One region of the Klebsiella sp. SYXHC3 genome, then DNA from elsewhere that is predicted to be linked to it. Evidence: predicted binding sites of a transcription regulator. Region 1 holds the regulator's gene; each other region holds the start of a gene.
The links. The regulator PhoB, encoded in region 1, activates phosphate uptake and scavenging genes when phosphate is short. The targets are predictions, from matches to a motif close to CTGTCATAAAACTGNCNNAT.

Region 1 (6,086 bases):
CAGCCCGCCGAGGTTCTCCTGCGCATAACGCGAGAAAGAGCTGGCGGAAGGGTTATGCACCGACATTTCGCCCAGCGCGCGCATGATGATATACGCCGCCACGCCGCCGATAATGTATGCCAACAATACGCTCGGCCCCGCCATTTTAATGGCGTCTGCCGAACCATAGAACAGGCCGGTACCAATAGCGGAACCAAGGGCCATAAAGCGAATGTGCCGGGTACTTAGCCCGCGCTTAAGCTTGTTACTACTTTCCATCGTGTTCCATGCCGTTTTTCTCGTTTGTGCTTTGCGGGGGCAAAACGCAAAAGGGAATGACCAAAAAAACAAAAAACCACGGGACCTTAAGTCCCGTGGTTAAACACCTGCGTAAAGCGTCGGTTAGTGGGCTTTTGAGACCACCGGGCTACCCGCTGCGCGATCGATGATCGCGGCCAGCACAGCCATCACCGCGGTTGGCAGCAACCATGCCAGACCTTGCGCTGCCAGCGGCAGGCTCGCGGTCCATTGCGGCAGGATATCTGCGAACGCCGATGCTTTAACACCGTCAATGATACCAAACATCAGGCTGATAAACATTGCCGGCGCGATAACGCGGGAGGAATTATGCCACCAACCGCGGGTAAAGCTTAATACCACCAGTGCGATACACGGCGGATAAATAGCGGTTAACACCGGAATCGAGATCTGAATCAGATGGCTGAGCCCCAGGTTAGAAACCGCCATGGAGAACAGGCCGAGAATAAACACCAGCGAACGATACGACAGCGGCAGATACTGCGCGAAGAACTCAGCGCAGGCGCAGGTCAGGCCAACCGCGGTGACCAGACAGGCGATAAATATCAATGCCGCCAGCAGGAAGCTGCCCGCGCCGCCGAAGGTATGCTGCACGTAGGAGTGCAGAATAGCCGCGCCGTTTGCCGACTGATCGACCAGCGTCGCGCTATCGGAACCCAGGCGGAACAGCGCCAGGTACAGCAGCGTCAGGCCCACGCCGGCCATCAGACCAGCCCAGACGGTGTATCGGGTCAGCAATCGGGCTTCGCTAACGCCGCGGGAACGCGCAGCATTAACGATAACGATACCAAAGACCATCGCCCCCAGCGTGTCCATGGTCAGGTAGCCATTGACGAAACCATTAGAGAACGGCGCGGTACGATAGGCTTCCATCGCGTCGCTAATCGGGCCGGCCGGCCAGATAACCGCGGCCACCGCGAGCACGACCAGGGCGATAATTTTCAGCGGCGCCAGGAAATTGCCGACGGTATCCAGCAGTTTGCCCGGATAGAGAGAAACCAGAATCACCAGCGCGAAATAGATAACGCTATAGATAAGCAGCGGCAGCGCGCCGTCGCCGGTCAGCGGAGCAATCCCCACTTCAAATGAAACGGTGGCGGTACGCGGGGTCGCGAACAGCGGCCCAACCGCCAGGTAGCACACCACGGCCAGCAGAATGCCCGCAACTTTGCCGATTGGCGAGCTCAGACGCTCAACGCCGCCGCCGACTTTCGCCAGCGCGACTACCGTTAGCACCGGCAAACCCACGGCGGTAATCAGGAAGCCAATGGCTGCGGTCCAGACGTGTTCGCCGGCCTGTAAGCCAACCATCGGAGGGAAGATAATGTTGCCTGCGCCAACGAACAGCGCGAAGGTCATAAAGCCCAGCGCGATGATGTCGCGAGATTTTAACTGATGGGTCATAAATTCATTACTGCCTGTGGATGTGGTGTTGTAAAAAACGGAAAAATACCGTGCCTTCCTTTCGGGATGATACAGCGGCCATTGCCTGTAAACTCAGCGAGATATGCTCTCGAAGCGGCGTGGAAAAGAATTGTTTTTTGAATTACCACGCAAAAGCAGTCTTACCGGGACTGCATAGGGGGCAATTTAAACGCTTATAACGTTTTAAAGCAAGGTGGGATCGTAAAACCAGATGATTATGCTAACTATGATTTTGAACCTGGATTAATTGACCATAACGACGCAAAACGCGTGGCTAATCATGCGAACAATAAATAACCAGGCGTTCGTTTAATACGCAACGAAAAGTTGACTGCAAATGAAAATGACCAGCCGAAGCTGGTCATTGGCAAGGAAAGCTGACAGACGCCGCCTCAGGCGACATTTTTGGCAATTAAACGTTCCGGCAACAGGAAGCTAAAGCGCGTTCCCTTCCCGACCGTACTTTCGATTTCCAGCCGGCTTTCGTGATGGCTAACCGCATGTTTCACAATAGCCAGCCCTAAACCGCTGCCGCCGGTTTGCCGGGAGCGCGCCTTGTCGACGCGGTAGAACCGCTCGGTCAACCGGGGGAGATGTTCAGGCCCGATGCCAGGGCCGTTGTCCTCAACGCTAAACAGCGCGCCGTGTGGCGCCCGCTGCCAGCTGACGTGAATCTCAGTTCCCGCTGGCGTATGGTTAACGGCGTTGTACACCAGATTGGAAATCGCGCTGCGCAACTGCTCTTCGTTGCCCATCACCTGGAGAGTTTCATCGACGCTAAAGTGCAGCTGATGCTTACCCTGGCTGAGGGTTTGCGCCTCGCGCTCAACCACCCGCAGCATCATCGGGACGTCGATTTTATCATTCATCGCCAGCACCGGCGCGGCTTCAATACGCGAGAGCGTCAGCAACTGCTTCACCAACCCTTCCATCCGCTGCGTTTGCTCACGCATGGTATGCAGCGCTTTTTCCCGCGTCGGCCCTTCCAGCACCTGCTCCTGCATCATCTCGAGATAACCCTGCAGTACGGTGAGCGGCGTGCGCAGCTCGTGGCTGACGTTGGCGAAAAAGTTGCGCCGCGCGCCTTCCAACTGGTGCATTTGCGTGACATCGCGCGCCACCATCAACCACTGTTTATCGCTATAAGGCATCACGCGAATTTCCAGATGACGGGCGTTATTGAGCACCAGATTAAGGGGCTTGGTGAAATCACGGTTTTTCAGATAGTTAGCAAACTCTGGGTAGCGCAGCAGGTTGAGGATATTCTGCCCGCTATCGTCCGGCCAGCGTAGATTAAGGATTTGTTGCGCCAGGCCGTTACACCAGAAGATGGCGCCCTCTTCGGTGGTCAGCACCACCGCATCGGGTAAGGATTCCGCCCCGCTGCGAAAGCGCTTGATGAGGCTTCCCAGTTCGCGACGACGTTTTTTATTACGCATCTGCATTTGATGCAGACCATACAGCAGCGGTTCCCAACTGCCGCTTCCCGGCGGCGGCGTCATACTGCGATCGACCCACAGCCACCACGACAGACGTAACAAATTCCAGAAATGCCAAATAAGCAATCCGGTCACCGCCGCCAGTAAAAACCACGGCAGATGACCGAAAAACGCCCCGAGGATCAGGGCCGGTATACAACATAAGAAAAGCTCAAGCGCCAGCCTTTTCCATGACAGCCGTTCCAGCACGGGTCACACTCCTGTCAAAATTCAGAAACGGGCGGAGAAACGATATCCCGTGCCGCGAACCGTCTGTACCATCCGGTCATGGCCGCTATGTTCCAGCGCTTTGCGCAGGCGGCGAATATGCACATCCACCGTCCGGTCTTCAACGTAAACGTTGGTTCCCCAAACGTGATTCAGCAGCTGTTCACGGCTGTATACGCGTTCCGGGTGGGTCATAAAGAAGTGTAATAATTTAAACTCGGTCGGCCCCATATCCAGCGGGTTTTCACCGGTCATGACGCGATGCGAGGAGGGATCCAGGCTCAGCCCCTGCATCTCAATCACCTCTTCGACCGCCATTGGCGAAATACGCCGCATCACCGCCTTAATTCGCGCCACCAGCTCCTTCGGCGAAAACGGTTTGGTAATGTAATCATCCGCACCGGTTTCCAGACCGCGAACGCGATCTTCTTCTTCGCCGCGCGCCGTCAGCATCACCACCGGAATATCGCGGGTCATCGCTTCGCGCTTAAGCTGTTTAATAAACTGTAGCCCCGATCCGCCCGGCAACATCCAGTCAAGGAGAATCAAATCGGGCCAGGGTTCATTGAGTTGATTCACCGCACTGTCAAAATCTTCCGCCTCGACGGGCTGAAAGCCGTTTTGCTCCAGAACAAAGCAGACCATTTCGCGGATTGGAGCTTCATCTTCAACGACCAGAATTCTTCTCGCCATTATTTACCCTGTGTTTTTTAGCCATCAGTATAGAAGTGCGCGGCCATTATGCGTCAGATTTGTGACAGATTTATGAAAAAATGACCGTCTGATGAATGCGGATTTTGAATGATGACACGCACTTAACGCATCCAGTCTCGCGGTAATATGGCAAAAGGAATACGGGCGGCGGGATCGACGTTATAATGGCCGCCTGGCTTTTATCGCAACGGAATTTTTATGCGCATCCTTCATACCTCCGACTGGCACCTCGGCCAGAACTTCTATAGCAAAAGCCGCGCGGACGAACACGCCGCCTTTCTCGACTGGCTGCTGGCGCGCGCGCAGGAACACGAGGTGGATGCCATTATCGTCGCTGGCGATATTTTTGATACCGGCTCTCCGCCGAGCTACGCCCGCGAACTGTATAACCGTTTTGTCGTTCAGCTGCAGCAAACCGGCTGCCAGTTGGTGGTGCTGGCGGGCAACCACGATTCGGTAGCGACGTTAAACGAGTCGCGCGAAATTCTCGCCTTTCTGAAAACCACCGTGGTCGCCAACGCCGGCCACGCGCCCTTTATCTTGCCGCGGCGCGACGGCGAGCCCGGCGCGGTCTTCTGCCCGGTGCCGTTTTTGCGCCCGCGCGAACTGGTGGTCAGCCAGGCTGGCCACTCCAGCGGCGAAAAACAGCAGCAGTTGCTCACCGCCATCAGCGACTACTATCAGCAGCAATATCAGCAGGCCTGCGATCTGCGCGGCGAACGGGCACTACCGATTATTGCCAGCGGCCACCTCACCACCGTCGGCGCCAGCAAAAGCGACGCGGTCCGTGAAATCTATATCGGCACCCTCGACGCCTTCCCGGCCAACCGCTTTCCGCCCGCCGATTACATCGCGCTCGGCCATATTCATCGCGCCCAGTTGGTTGGCGGCTGCGAGCATATTCGCTACAGCGGTTCGCCGCTGCCGCTGAGTTTTGATGAAACCGGAAAAAACAAAAGCGTTAATCTGGTCTCATTCAGCGAGGGCAAGCTCAGTGAAGTCACCCCGCTAACGGTGCCGATCACCCAGCCGCTGGCGGTACTGAAAGGCGATTTCGCCAGCATCACCGAACAACTTCAGCAGTGGCAGGATAGCGCGCAGCAGCCGCCGGTATGGCTGGATATCGAAATCACCAGCGATGAATACCTGCACGATATCCAAAGAAAAATTCAGCAGCAGACCGAATCGCTGCCGGTGGAAGTGCTGCTGGTGCGTCGCAGTCGCGCCCAGCGTGAACGCATTCTGGCCGGCGTTCAGCGGGAAACGCTGAGCGAACTGCAGGTCGAAGAGGTGTTTGCCCGCCGCCTGGCGCTGGAAACTCTTGATGCTCCACAGCAACAGCGGCTGGAGCAACTGTTTACGGAAACGCTGCATAGCCTGAACGGTGAGGAACGCCTGTGAGAATCCTGAGCCTACGCCTGAAAAACCTTAACTCGCTGAAAGGCGAATGGAAAATCGACTTTACCGCTGAACCGTTCGCCAGCAATGGGTTATTCGCGATTACCGGGCCGACCGGCGCCGGGAAAACCACCCTGTTAGATGCTATCTGTCTCGCGCTGTACCACGAAACGCCGCGCCTGAGCAGCGTATCGCAATCGCAAAACGATCTGATGACCCGCGACACCGCCGAGTGCCTGGCGGAAGTTGAATTTGAGGTCCGGGGCACCGCCTATCGCGCCTTCTGGAGCCAGAACCGCGCCCGCAACCAGCCGGATGGCAATCTACAGGCGCCGCGCGTTGAGCTGGCGCGCTGCGACGACGGGAAAATTCTTGCCGACAAGGTCAAAGATAAACTGGAGCTGACGGCATCAATTACCGGCCTCGACTATGGGCGCTTTACCCGTTCAATGCTGCTTTCGCAGGGGCAATTCGCCGCTTTCCTCAATGCCAAACCGAAAGAGCGCGCCGAGCTGCTGGAAGAGCTGACCGGGACTGAAATTTACG
Region 2 (6,086 bases), on a different contig from region 1:
GTGGTTATAGTTGACGTAGCAGCCATGGAAGAAAGCCACCTGCTCGCTGTACTGCGCCTGTGCGGCGGCGAGCTGGCGGTAAGCGCGGCGAAAGGTGCCGAAGCCATATTTCGGCAGCGTGCGGCGATGGTCGATTTTCAGCGCCGCGTCGAGCAGGCGGCGTACCGGTTTTAACCCCGTTGTGGCGTTGACCAGCGGCGCAAAAGGCGTGGAAAGGGTACCCATCAGGTCGGTATGGCTGAGGATGGCATCGCGCAGGGTCGGTGTTTGCTGGCTGTACTGCGCACGCGCGCGTTGAATAATATCGCCGATTTTCACATCAGATGGACAGGCCACCTCGCAGCGTTTGCAATTAATACAATATTTCAGCGCATCGTCGTACAGCGCGCCATCTTTCAGACGCAGACGTTCGCCGTCCGGCCCCGCCTGTTTCGGGCCGGGATAGCGCGGATTTACCCGGCTCACCGGGCAGGCGGTGGTACAAACCGTGCATTTTATGCAGCTTTCAAAGCGGGTATCGTTCATGACCGGCCTCCTGCAAGGGCGTGGATCTGTCTGGCGGCATGCAGCGCGGTGACGGCGCAAACGCCGCCGCCGCAGCCGAGTTGAATGGCATCGAAACCGCCGAGCAGCGAGCCGATAGCGAAAAGATTCGTTAGCGGCTGGCCGAGCAGGTGTGGGCGCAGCATGGGGTCAGTCTTCAAACCAAAGCGCTGCCACGGTTGTGATGCGAAGAAATCACGCTGATACCAGCTATCGCGCGCCAGCGTTTGCTGCAGATCAAGGCCGAGAATCGGTTCGCGCACGCTATCACGGGTGGCGACGAGACCGTTACTGAAAAAGCTACCGCTCGCCAACACGGTAAAGCGCGGACGCAGTGCGATATCGCCGTGATTTCGCGTCCAGACGGCCTCGACGGTGCCCTGCTGATGGCTGATTTTCACCACCTCGTCGCCGGCAAGCCAGGTACCGCCGGTGCGGATGAACTGGCGCTGAAGCTGGCTATGCAGGCGCATCCCCGGCACCGAAGGCGGCAGCGTCGGCAGCAGGCGCAGCGGGCAGGGCAGATGTTCTTGTAGCCAATGCCAGAGGCGATTATCCGCGAGCCCAAAACAGGCGGGCATCATCAGCAGCTCGTACTCTTGCGCCAGCGGCAGCAGCGCGGACTGCAGGGCAGGCCACAGGTTTTCATCATCAAGCACGCGGGCGATGTTGGCGGCACGGAACTCCGTAGGGTTATCGCGCAGCACATCAAGCAGCGGTAAATCAATCTCCGCCGCGGCGGCATCCACTCCGCTCTGTCCGAGGGCGGCGGCGGCCAGATGCGGTTGAAAATCGGCAAAACCGCTAATCCCCACCATGCATACGCGTTGCTGCGCGATGGGCGCCAGCGGAACCTCTTCCGGCGACAGCCACGCCGGTCGCAACGTCCCCAGCGGCGTTACCCGCAGGTGCGGTCGGCGCGCTTCGCCTTGCATGTTCGCGCCGCAGGCGGCCAGCAGCGCTTCGGTCTGTCTGGCGTATTCGAGCACCGCGTCGGCGCCGAGGCGGGAGTAGGTGTGTTCAGGAAGCTGAACGGCCAGTTGCTGAAGACCTTGTACGACATCAGTGACGGTATCGCCGTTCGGCAGCGCCGAGAGCAGGTCTAATGAAGCAGAGGAAAAGTGCAGCGCGCTTTGCCCACGGCTGATTATCACGCAGCGTAGGCCGTGTTGATTCAGCGCCAGCCCGCACAACAGCCCGGCCAGTCCGCCGCCGACGATGGCGCAATCAAATTTCATCCTGATGCTCCTTTTGCAGTCCGCATAAGCCGAGGTAGACCCAGCGGGTAAATTCACTTTCGCGCAGCGCGTCGCCCCAGGCGATGGGCTGAACGCCCTTCCAGCGCTCATTGAGAAATTCCGACAGCTGAGTTAACGACTGCGCCGGGGTGGCGACGTTGAAGCGCTGGAGCAGTCCGGCGGCGCGGCAGGCGCACAGTTCACCCTGGCAGGTGCCCATGCCGACTCGGGTACGGCGGCGCAGGTCGAGCAAATTCTTCACCGCTAGATTCTCTACCGCGTACTGCACTTCCCCGGCGGTGACCGCTTCACATTCGCAGACCAGGCTACGGTGCTGGCGGCTGTCGCCGAGCCATGCTGGGGTGCGGTCGCCGTGGCGATACACCGCCGACCCGCGCAGCGGCGTCGGTAGCGAGATAATCTTTTTCAGCGTGGTTTCTGTGGCTTCCTGCGAACCCGGTAGCGGGCGCTCCGCGGTGCGGCACGGCTCAGCATTGCCGAGTTTGCGGCAGACGGCGTCGCTGGCCCATTCCGCCATCAAACGGTAGGTCATCAACTTACCGCCGGTGATGGTGATAAAGCCTTCCATACCGTCGCGCGGGGCGTGGTCGAGCAGCACAATACCGCGGCTGACGCTGCGCCCGCTGGGATCGTCATCGCTGGCGACCAGCGGACGGACGCCGGAGTAGGCGCGTAGCACCCGGGTACGCCCCATGATCGGCGCCAGTTTTTCACCTTCGCGCAGCAGCGTATCGACCTCTTCCGTCGTCACCCGGTTATCGTCAATTTCGTCATAAGGAATATGCGTCGAGGTGGTGCCAATCAACGAAATGGTATCGCCGGGCACCAGAATATCGGCATCCGCCGGCTTGCGGCAGCGGTTAATCACCTGGTTATTAATGCGGTGATCGAGGATCAGCAGCGAGCCTTTTGCCGGGAACATGGAGATGCGCAGATCGGCGTACTCCGCGATGCGTTGGCCCCAGATCCCGGCGGCGTTGACGACGACCTGTGCGCGAATGCTACGCGCTTCGCGGTGTTGATGATCGTAGATCTGTACTCCGTACACGCGATCGCCCTGGCGCAGCAGACCGGTGACTTCGCAGCCGGTAAGGATCTGCGCACCGTGTTCGCGGGCGTCGAGCATATTGGCTGCCGTCAGGCGGAACGGATCGACGGTGCCGTCCGGTACTTGTACGGCGCCAAGCAGCGTAGGGTTGACCGCGGGTTCCAGACGCAATGCTTCAGCGGGGGTAAGCGGTTTAGCATCAATACCGGCCTGCTGACAGGCGTGGATAAAGGTTTGCTGCCAGGCCATGTCATCTTCAGGCAGGGTGATAAACAGCCCGTTGGTGGGTTCAATGCAGTGGCGGGCGATGCGACGTAAAATGCGATTCTCGCTGATACATTCGCGCGCGGATTCGCTATCGGTGACGGCATAGCGCGCGCCGCTGTGCAACAGACCATGGTTGCGGCCGGTGGCGCCGGTGGCGATATCGTGCCGCTCAATCAACGCCACACGTAACCCGCGCAGGGCGCAGTCGCGGGCGATTCCCGCGCCTGTGGCGCCGCCGCCAATAATCAGCGCATCAAATTCTTGCGTCTCGGCCATCTTCCGGTCCTCTACTTTCGTTTTACACCATTTAGCCATATCAATAGTGTGGAATGTTTGATTTCGAGCATATTTGCGCGCAATTCGAGCGTTTGCTGTGATTTTGTGCTCACATTGGAAAATTTTGTCATATATCTGTAACAAAATGTGCGATATTTCACAGTATTAGTTCTACGCTTTGCCTACCATCGCGACCTAATTAGAAGTACGTGAATAAATTAGATTTTTTGCGTCGATGTCAGTGAAACAGCAATGGCCACGGAGGCTGATATGTTAAGTATTTTTAAACCCGCAGCGCATAAAGCGCGTTTGCCGGCGGCGGAAATCGACCCGTTGTATCGTCGATTACGTTGGCAGATCTTTATTGGCATCTTCTTCGGTTATGCCGCTTACTATCTGGTTCGTAAGAACTTTGCGCTGGCGATGCCTTATCTGATTGAGCAGGGCTTCTCTCGTGGCGACCTCGGTTTCGCGCTTTCCGGTATCTCTATCGCCTACGGATTTTCGAAATTTATCATGGGCTCGGTCTCCGACCGCTCGAATCCGCGCATTTTCCTGCCGGCAGGGTTAATTCTGGCGGCGCTGGTGATGCTGGTGATGGGCTTCGTGCCGTGGGCGACTTCCAGCATCATGATCATGTTCGTATTACTGTTCCTGTGCGGATGGTTCCAGGGGATGGGCTGGCCGCCGTGTGGTCGTACCATGGTGCACTGGTGGTCGCAGAAAGAACGCGGCGGGATTGTCTCAGTGTGGAACTGCGCGCATAACGTCGGCGGCGGTATTCCGCCGCTGCTGTTCCTGTTAGGGATGGCGTGGTTTAACGACTGGCACGCGGCGCTGTATATGCCGGCCTTCGGCGCGATCCTGCTGGCGATTTTTGCCTTCGCGATGATGCGCGATACCCCGCAGTCCTGCGGTCTGCCGCCGATCGAAGAGTATAAAAACGACTATCCGGATGACTATAGCGAAAAGCACGAAGAAGAGCTGACGGCGAAGCAGATCTTTATGCAGTACATTCTGCCGAACAAGCTGCTGTGGTACATCGCGATCGCTAACGTCTTCGTTTATCTGCTGCGCTACGGCATTCTGGACTGGTCGCCGACCTACCTGAAAGAGGTCAAACACTTCGCGCTGGATAAATCTTCCTGGGCCTACTTCCTGTATGAGTACGCGGGGATCCCCGGTACTTTGCTGTGCGGCTGGATGTCGGACAAAGTGTTTAAAGGCAACCGCGGCGCGACCGGCGTGTTCTTTATGACCCTGGTGACGATTGCCACTATCGTTTACTGGCTGAACCCGCCGGGTAATCCGGGCGTCGATATGGCCTGTATGATCGTCATTGGCTTCCTGATTTACGGCCCGGTGATGCTGATCGGTCTGCATGCGCTGGAACTGGCGCCGAAAAAAGCCGCCGGCACCGCCGCGGGCTTCACCGGTCTGTTCGGTTATCTTGGCGGTTCCGTAGCCGCGAGCGCCATTGTTGGCTATACCGTCGATTTCTTCGGCTGGGATGGCGGCTTCATGGTGATGATTGGCGGTAGCGTACTGGCGGTACTGCTGTTGATTATCGTCATGCTTGGCGAGCGTCGCCATCATCAACAACTGAAACAAGCCTAAGGAGCGGCGATGAAAATGAAACTCACCGCGTTAATGAGCGGAATGATTTTGGCCAGTTCGGCGCTGTGCTTCAGCGCCGTCGCGGCAGAGAAAATTGTCATCGCCCACCGCGGCGCCAGCGGGTATCTGCCGGAACATACCCTGCCGGCGAAAGCGATGGCTTACGCTCAGGGGGCGGATTACCTTGAGCAAGACCTGGTGATGACCAAAGACGACCGGCTGGTGGTGTTGCATGACCACTATCTCGATCGGGTGACTGACGTTGCGCAGCGTTTCCCGCAGCGGGCGCGTAAAGACGGCCGTTTTTACGCCATCGACTTTACCCTGGCCGAGATTAAGTCGCTGAAGTTCACCGAAGGTTTTGAGCCGAAAGATGGCAAAAACGTGCAAACCTATCCTGGGCGTTTCCCGATGGGCAAATCCGATTTCCGCATTCATACCTTTGAAGAAGAGATTGAGTTTGTACAGGGGCTAAACCATTCGACGGGTAAAAATATCGGTATCTACCCGGAAATCAAAGCGCCGTGGTTCCACCATCAGGAAGGCAAAGATATTGCCGCCAGCACGCTGAAAGTGCTGAAGGAATATGGCTACACCAGCAAGCAGGATAGGGTTTATCTGCAATGTTTTGACGCCAACGAGCTCAAACGCATTAAGGATGAGCTGGAGCCGAAGATGGGGATGGATCTCAATCTGGTGCAGCTCATCGCCTATACCGACTGGAATGAAACGCAGCAGAAACAGGCCGATGGTAAATGGGTGAACTACAGCTATGACTGGATGTTCAAGCCGGGGGCGATGGCGCAGATTGCGCAGTACGCCGACGGTATCGGCCCGGATTACCATATGCTGGTAGCGGAAGGCTCGAAGCCGGGCGCGGTGAAGCTGACGGCGATGGTAAAAGAGGCGCACGCCAGCCATCTGCAGGTGCATCCGTACACCGTGCGCGCGGATCAGTTGCCGGAGTACGCCACTAACGTTAATCAGCTCTATGACGTGCTGTATAACCAGGCGGGTGTCGACGGCTTGTTTACCGATTTCCCGGATAAAGCGGTGCAGTTCCTGGACGCGAAATA
Region 3 (6,086 bases), on a different contig from region 1:
GCTGCAGGCGGCGAATCAGCTGGGATTTAACACCGCAGGCTATAAGCCGGTGGCTTCCGGGAGCGACCTGACCGCACAAGGGTTACGCAATGAAGATGCGCTGGCCCTGCAGCGTAATAGCCGGGTGGCGCTGCGCTATGAACAGGTTAACCCTTATACTTTTGCCGAACCGACCTCGCCGCATATTATTAGCGCCGATGAAGGGCGACCGATTGCCGCGACGACGCTTTCCAGCGGTTTACGCGAACTGGAGCGCCTGGCCGACTGGGTGCTGGTGGAAGGGGCGGGCGGCTGGTTTACGCCGCTCTCGGAAACCCTGACCTTCGCCGACTGGGCGCAGCAGGAGCAATTGCCGGTGATTTTAGTGGTCGGCGTCAAACTTGGCTGTATCAATCACGCGATGCTCACCGCCCAGGCGGTACGCGAAGCCGGGCTGCCGCTCGTGGGCTGGATCGCCAACGATATCCAGCCACCGGGTAAACGCCATCGCGAATATCTGCAAACCTTAACGCGGGTATTGCCAGCGCCGCTGCTGGGGGAAATTCCCTGGCTTGCCGACGCATCGCAGCGTCAGGATCTCGCGCAGTACCTGGATCTGACCCCCTGCAATAACCCCGCATAAACCTGCGAGACGGCTCTATTTTTTGTTGACAGGACGATGAAATGTGGTCCAGAAAACGCAAAAAATCCAGCCGTCTTTAGCTGATAAATATCAAAAAAAATTCGATAATTTTTTTTAGCCACGGGCTTTGGTCCGATGAGACTTTTCTGCCGGGTGGCAGACCTCGCGGCCTGCAGGCAGTTATCCACTATTCCTGTGGATAACCTTGTGTATTAGAGTTAGAAAACTTGCGGTAAGCTAGAGAGTACGCGGCCTGCGAGCAAATTGGCGCGAAACCCGTCTTTTGGTAAATTATGTTTTATTTCAGCAAGTTAAATAAAAGCAATGGCTGTCAGAAAAGTGTCACCGGCTGCCATAAAAGATTCATTACCTTGCTTGACAAATGTTAAATGATAAATGTTTCTGGGGATAACCACACAGGCTGGTGGATTATTCCGCAAAGCGCGCATTTTACGCCCGCAGTCGGACGACCGCGCGTCCTTTTGCCGCCATACAATAATGCGATACTGTTTTTATATCCAGTATTATTTATTGGCAAAAATGAAACTGAAGGGTAGAATTAAACACCTGCTGGCCAATCCCATCTTCAGGTCCTGAAATATGAGCAAACCATTCAAGCTGCACTCCGCATTCCGTCCTTCCGGCGATCAGCCCGAAGCCATCCGCCGTCTGGAAGAGGGGCTGGAAGATGGCCTTGCGCATCAAACCCTGCTTGGGGTAACCGGTTCGGGGAAAACCTTCACCATCGCCAACGTTATCGCTGACTTACAGCGCCCGACGATGGTGCTGGCGCCGAACAAAACCCTGGCGGCGCAGCTGTATGGCGAGATGAAAGAGTTCTTTCCCGAGAATGCGGTGGAGTATTTTGTCTCCTACTACGATTATTACCAGCCTGAAGCCTACGTACCGAGCTCGGATACCTTTATCGAAAAAGACGCCTCGGTGAACGAACACATTGAGCAGATGCGTCTGTCGGCCACCAAAGCGTTGCTCGAACGGCGTGATGTAGTGGTGGTGGCTTCGGTTTCCGCCATCTACGGTCTTGGCGACCCGGATCTGTATCTGAAGATGATGCTGCACCTGACCACCGGCATGCTGATCGACCAGCGGGCGATCCTGCGTCGGCTGGCGGAACTGCAATACACCCGCAACGATCAGGCCTTCCAGCGCGGCACTTTCCGCGTCCGCGGCGAGGTTATCGATGTTTTCCCGGCGGAATCCGATGATATCGCGCTGCGTATTGAACTGTTTGACGAAGAGGTCGAGCGGCTATCGCTGTTTGACCCGCTGACCGGCCACGTCGAATCGTCCATTCCACGCTATACCATCTATCCGAAGACCCACTACGTTACGCCGCGCGAGCGTATCGTACAGGCGATGGAAGAGATCAAAGACGAGCTGGCTGACCGCCGCAAGGTCCTGCTGGCGAACAATAAACTGCTTGAAGAGCAGCGGCTGAGCCAGCGCACTCAGTTCGACCTCGAAATGATGAACGAGCTGGGCTACTGCTCGGGGATTGAAAACTACTCGCGCTTTCTCTCCGGGCGCGGGCCGGGCGAGCCGCCGCCGACGCTGTTCGACTACCTGCCGGCGGATGGCCTGCTGGTTATCGATGAATCGCACGTGACTATCCCGCAAATCGGCGGTATGTACCGTGGCGACCGGGCGCGTAAAGAGACGCTGGTGGAATATGGCTTTCGCCTGCCGTCAGCGCTGGATAACCGGCCGATGAAGTTCGAAGAGTTTGAAGCGCTGGCACCCCAGACCATCTACGTTTCAGCGACGCCGGGTCCCTATGAGCTGGAAAAATCCGGCGATGAGGTGGTAGACCAGGTCGTTCGCCCAACGGGCCTACTGGATCCGGTTATCGAAGTGCGGCCGGTGGCGACGCAGGTCGACGATCTGTTATCAGAAATCCGTACCCGTGCGGCGATCAATGAGCGTGTACTGGTGACGACGCTGACCAAACGCATGGCGGAGGATTTAACCGAATACCTGGAAGAGCACGGTGAACGGGTGCGCTATCTGCACTCCGATATCGATACCGTCGAGCGTATGGAAATTATTCGCGATCTGCGTCTTGGCGAGTTCGACGTGCTGGTGGGGATCAACCTGCTGCGCGAAGGGCTGGATATGCCGGAAGTATCGCTGGTGGCGATACTTGATGCCGATAAAGAGGGCTTCCTGCGTTCCGAGCGCTCGCTTATCCAGACCATCGGCCGCGCGGCGCGTAACGTGAACGGTAAGGCGATTCTTTACGGTGATAAAATCACGCCATCGATGGCGAAGGCGATCGGTGAAACCGAACGCCGCCGCGAGAAGCAGCAGCGTTATAACGAAGAGCACGGTATTGTGCCGCAGGGTCTTAATAAGAAAGTGGTCGATATTCTGGCGCTGGGTCAGAACATCGCGAAGACCAAAGCCAAAGGCCGTGGCAAAGCCCGTTCTCCGGTGGAAGCCGATAGCGTCGAACTGACACCGAAAGCGCTGCAGCAGAAGATCCACGAGCTGGAAGGGCAAATGATGCAGCATGCCCAGAACCTTGAGTTTGAGGAAGCCGCGCAGATCCGCGATCAATTGCATCAGCTACGCGAACTGTTTATTGCGGCATCATAAGGGTGATAGGGGAGCCGTGCAAAAATGACGGCAATTTGCAATTGCCGTCACGCTATTATCGTAGGATCTTAATGTTGGCTTAATTTTCTTCAGCGACACTATCCTCAGTTTAATGAGGATAGCGCCATGCAAAAACTGACCAACCGTGAATATCTGGCCATTGCGACCGCCTTTGTGATTGTGGTCGCCTTCTTACATCAATGGGTATTAACCTTCTGACGCGAACTGCGTGGGAACAGCACCCAGGCGCGGACGCCCGGTCCGGGTTGACGGTTATGTAAAAAGAATTGCGCATCGTGCAGTTGAGCGATGCGGGTGACAATGCTTAAACCGAGGCCTATTCCACCATAGCGGCTATCCATACGGACAAACGCTTTACTCAGTTCGCCGCTTTTGGCCTCATCAATGCCCGGCCCTTCATCTTCAACTGCCAGAATCGGCGTATTTCCCGGTTTTACCGAAATCTTAATCTTCGACCCCACGGGGCTATAGCGGTGCGCATTCTCCACCAGATTGCGTAAAATCACCCGCGCTAACGTCGCATCTCCGGAAATGAGATCCTCGCCGGCGCCGCTTTCTATCTCCAGGGTCTGTTGGCGCGCTTCGAGCATTGTTTTCAGCTCATCCTGCAGAGGCTCCACCACATCTTCGTGCAAATGCACCTGCTGGTAACTCCCGGCGGAAAACGACTGCCCGACGCGCGCCAGTTGTAGCAGCTGCGAAATGCTGTTGGTCATCTGATCGAGGCGTTGAATTAACGGATCAACGCTGACGCCGTGAACCTTCGCCAGCAGTTCCAGATGCAGGCGCAGCCCGGCAAGAGGGGTACGAAGTTCGTGGGCGACGTCGGCGGTAAACAGACGCTCGCGATCGAGCGTCAGGGTCAGCCGCGACACCAGTTGATTAATCGCCATGGTCACTGCGGTCACTTCCGGCACCGACTCCTGCAAAATAATGGGTTGCAGATTATCCGGCGTCCGGCTTTCCAGCTCGCTCTGCAGATTTGATAGCGGACGGGTGATTTTCTTCACCGCCATCAGGCTGATATATAGCGCCAGACCGATGATCAGCAGGCTTGGCACCAGCAGGCTGGCGACCGCCTCGCGTACCTCATGTTCGACGTGCCTTTGATTGTTATGACCCTCAATGGCGCTGGCAACCAGCAGCTGGATTTGCTCTTTGCTTTCATGCCATAGCCAAAATACGCTGATCAGCTGGCAGACCACCAGAATCGCGCCGATGGTCAACAGCAGGCGGTGGCGCATGGTCCAGGTTTCGGTCGCAAACAGTGCCATAGCGTTATTCTGACTCCGTATTATTCACCAGCATGTAGCCAAAGCCGCGGACGGTGCGGATCCGCGCTTTACCAATCTTGTCGCGCAGATTATGGATATGCACTTCGAGGGTATTGGTGGCCGGTTCGTTATCCCAGCTGTAGATATCATTGTAGAGAATTTCGCGATGTACCGGGCTGCCGGCCTTCATCATCAGGCGCGAGAGCAGAGCATACTCTTTTGGCGTCAGCTCCAGCGATTCGCCGGCCAGCCACACCTGACGACGGGTCACATTAAGGCGCAGGTTGCCGACGGTCAGCTCATTATCGCCCTGATTATTATGGCGACGCAGCAGCGCGCGAATGCGGGCGTTGAGCTCTTCAAGCGCGAAAGGTTTCACCAGGTAATCGTCAGCGCCGGTATCCAGCCCGCTGATGCGGTCGCCCACGGTATCGCGGGCGGTGAGGATTAACACCGGTTGGGTGAATTTCTCCCGGCGCATACGCGCCAGGAAATGCAGACCGTCTTCATCCGGCAGGCCCAGGTCGAGCACCACCAGACTGTAATGGTTGCTGGCTAACGACAGCGCGGCTTCATGCGCGGTGGCGACGCCATCGCAGACATAGCCTTCGCTTTGCATGGCCAGAATTAACCCTTGTAACAGGAGCGCATCGTCTTCAATGACTAAGATTTTCATCTGCCGGTCTCTCTACATGGCGTTAAAAGGTCGTCTTTTGCCTGATACTCGCGGGTGTCTACCCCGAGCAGGCCAAGCAGGGTAGAGAACAGATTATCTTGTGAATAATCGTTCGTCTTCGCCTGCTGTTGCAAACACTGGCTGGATACGCCATAGCGTTGCTGATAATCCAGCGACAACCAGAGCAACATCGGCACGTGTTTTTGCGTATCCGGCGCTATGGAGTACGGCAGGCCATGCAGATACACGCCATCTTCACCCAGCGATTCGCCGTGGTCAGACAAATACACCAGACTGGTGGTGAATCTATCTTGTTTTGATTGCAGCAATTTTATCGCTTTATCAACCACATAGTCGACGTACAAAATGGTGTTGTCGTAGGTATTGGTCAACTGTTGTTGCGTACAACTTTGGATTTCATTGGTATCGCAGGTCGGGGTGAATTTTTTGAATTCAGCCGGGTAGCGATTGTAATAGGTCGGGCCATGACTACCAATGGTGTGCAGAACGATAATGCCATCCTGCTGTAAATTATCGATATAGCTATCAAGATTATGGAACAGCACGTCATCGTAGCACTCGCCATCAATGCACTCGCCGCTGAGGTTCAGGTTGGTGACGTTTTGGTGCGGTACGCGGTCACAGGCGCCTTTACAGCCGCCATCGTTGTCGTTCCATAGCACCTGAATACCGGCGCGCTGCAAAATATCCAGAACGCCTTCCTGATGGTGCGCCAGTTCTTCATCGTAATGCGCGCGCGGCATATTGGAGAACATGCAGGGGACGGAAACCGCGGTTGCGGTGCCGCAGGAGGTGGTTTTCGGGAAGTACACCACGTCGTCCTGTTTCAGGCGCGGGTTAGTTTCGCGATCGTAGC

Region 2: glpT (glycerol-3-phosphate transporter) is a predicted target of PhoB. The motif match lies at 3,518-3,537, and genes of this name have one in related genera.
Region 3: uvrB (excinuclease ABC subunit UvrB) is a predicted target of PhoB. The motif match lies at 951-970, and genes of this name have one in related genera.

The regions. Positions count from the first base shown of each region.
Region 1 is NZ_JBXUNG010000003.1:116,172-122,257, reverse strand. Features, by position in the region: gene proY (proline-specific permease ProY) at 1-258, opposite strand, end outside; gene brnQ (branched-chain amino acid transporter carrier protein BrnQ) at 382-1,701, opposite strand; gene phoR (phosphate regulon sensor histidine kinase PhoR) at 2,115-3,410, opposite strand; gene phoB (phosphate response regulator transcription factor PhoB) at 3,432-4,121, opposite strand; gene sbcD (exonuclease subunit SbcD) at 4,341-5,543, shown strand; gene sbcC (exonuclease subunit SbcC) at 5,540-6,086, shown strand, end outside.
Region 2 is NZ_JBXUNG010000001.1:1,330,409-1,336,494, reverse strand. Features, by position in the region: gene glpC (anaerobic glycerol-3-phosphate dehydrogenase subunit GlpC) at 1-525, opposite strand, end outside; gene glpB (glycerol-3-phosphate dehydrogenase subunit GlpB) at 522-1,781, opposite strand; gene glpA (anaerobic glycerol-3-phosphate dehydrogenase subunit A) at 1,771-3,393, opposite strand; gene glpT (glycerol-3-phosphate transporter) at 3,664-5,010, shown strand; gene glpQ (glycerophosphodiester phosphodiesterase) at 5,020-6,086, shown strand, end outside.
Region 3 is NZ_JBXUNG010000006.1:37,901-43,986, forward strand. Features, by position in the region: gene bioD (dethiobiotin synthase) at 1-622, shown strand, start outside; gene uvrB (excinuclease ABC subunit UvrB) at 1,223-3,238, shown strand; gene pmrB (two-component system sensor histidine kinase PmrB) at 3,436-4,533, opposite strand; gene pmrA (two-component system response regulator PmrA) at 4,538-5,209, opposite strand; gene eptA (phosphoethanolamine transferase EptA) at 5,206-6,086, opposite strand, start outside.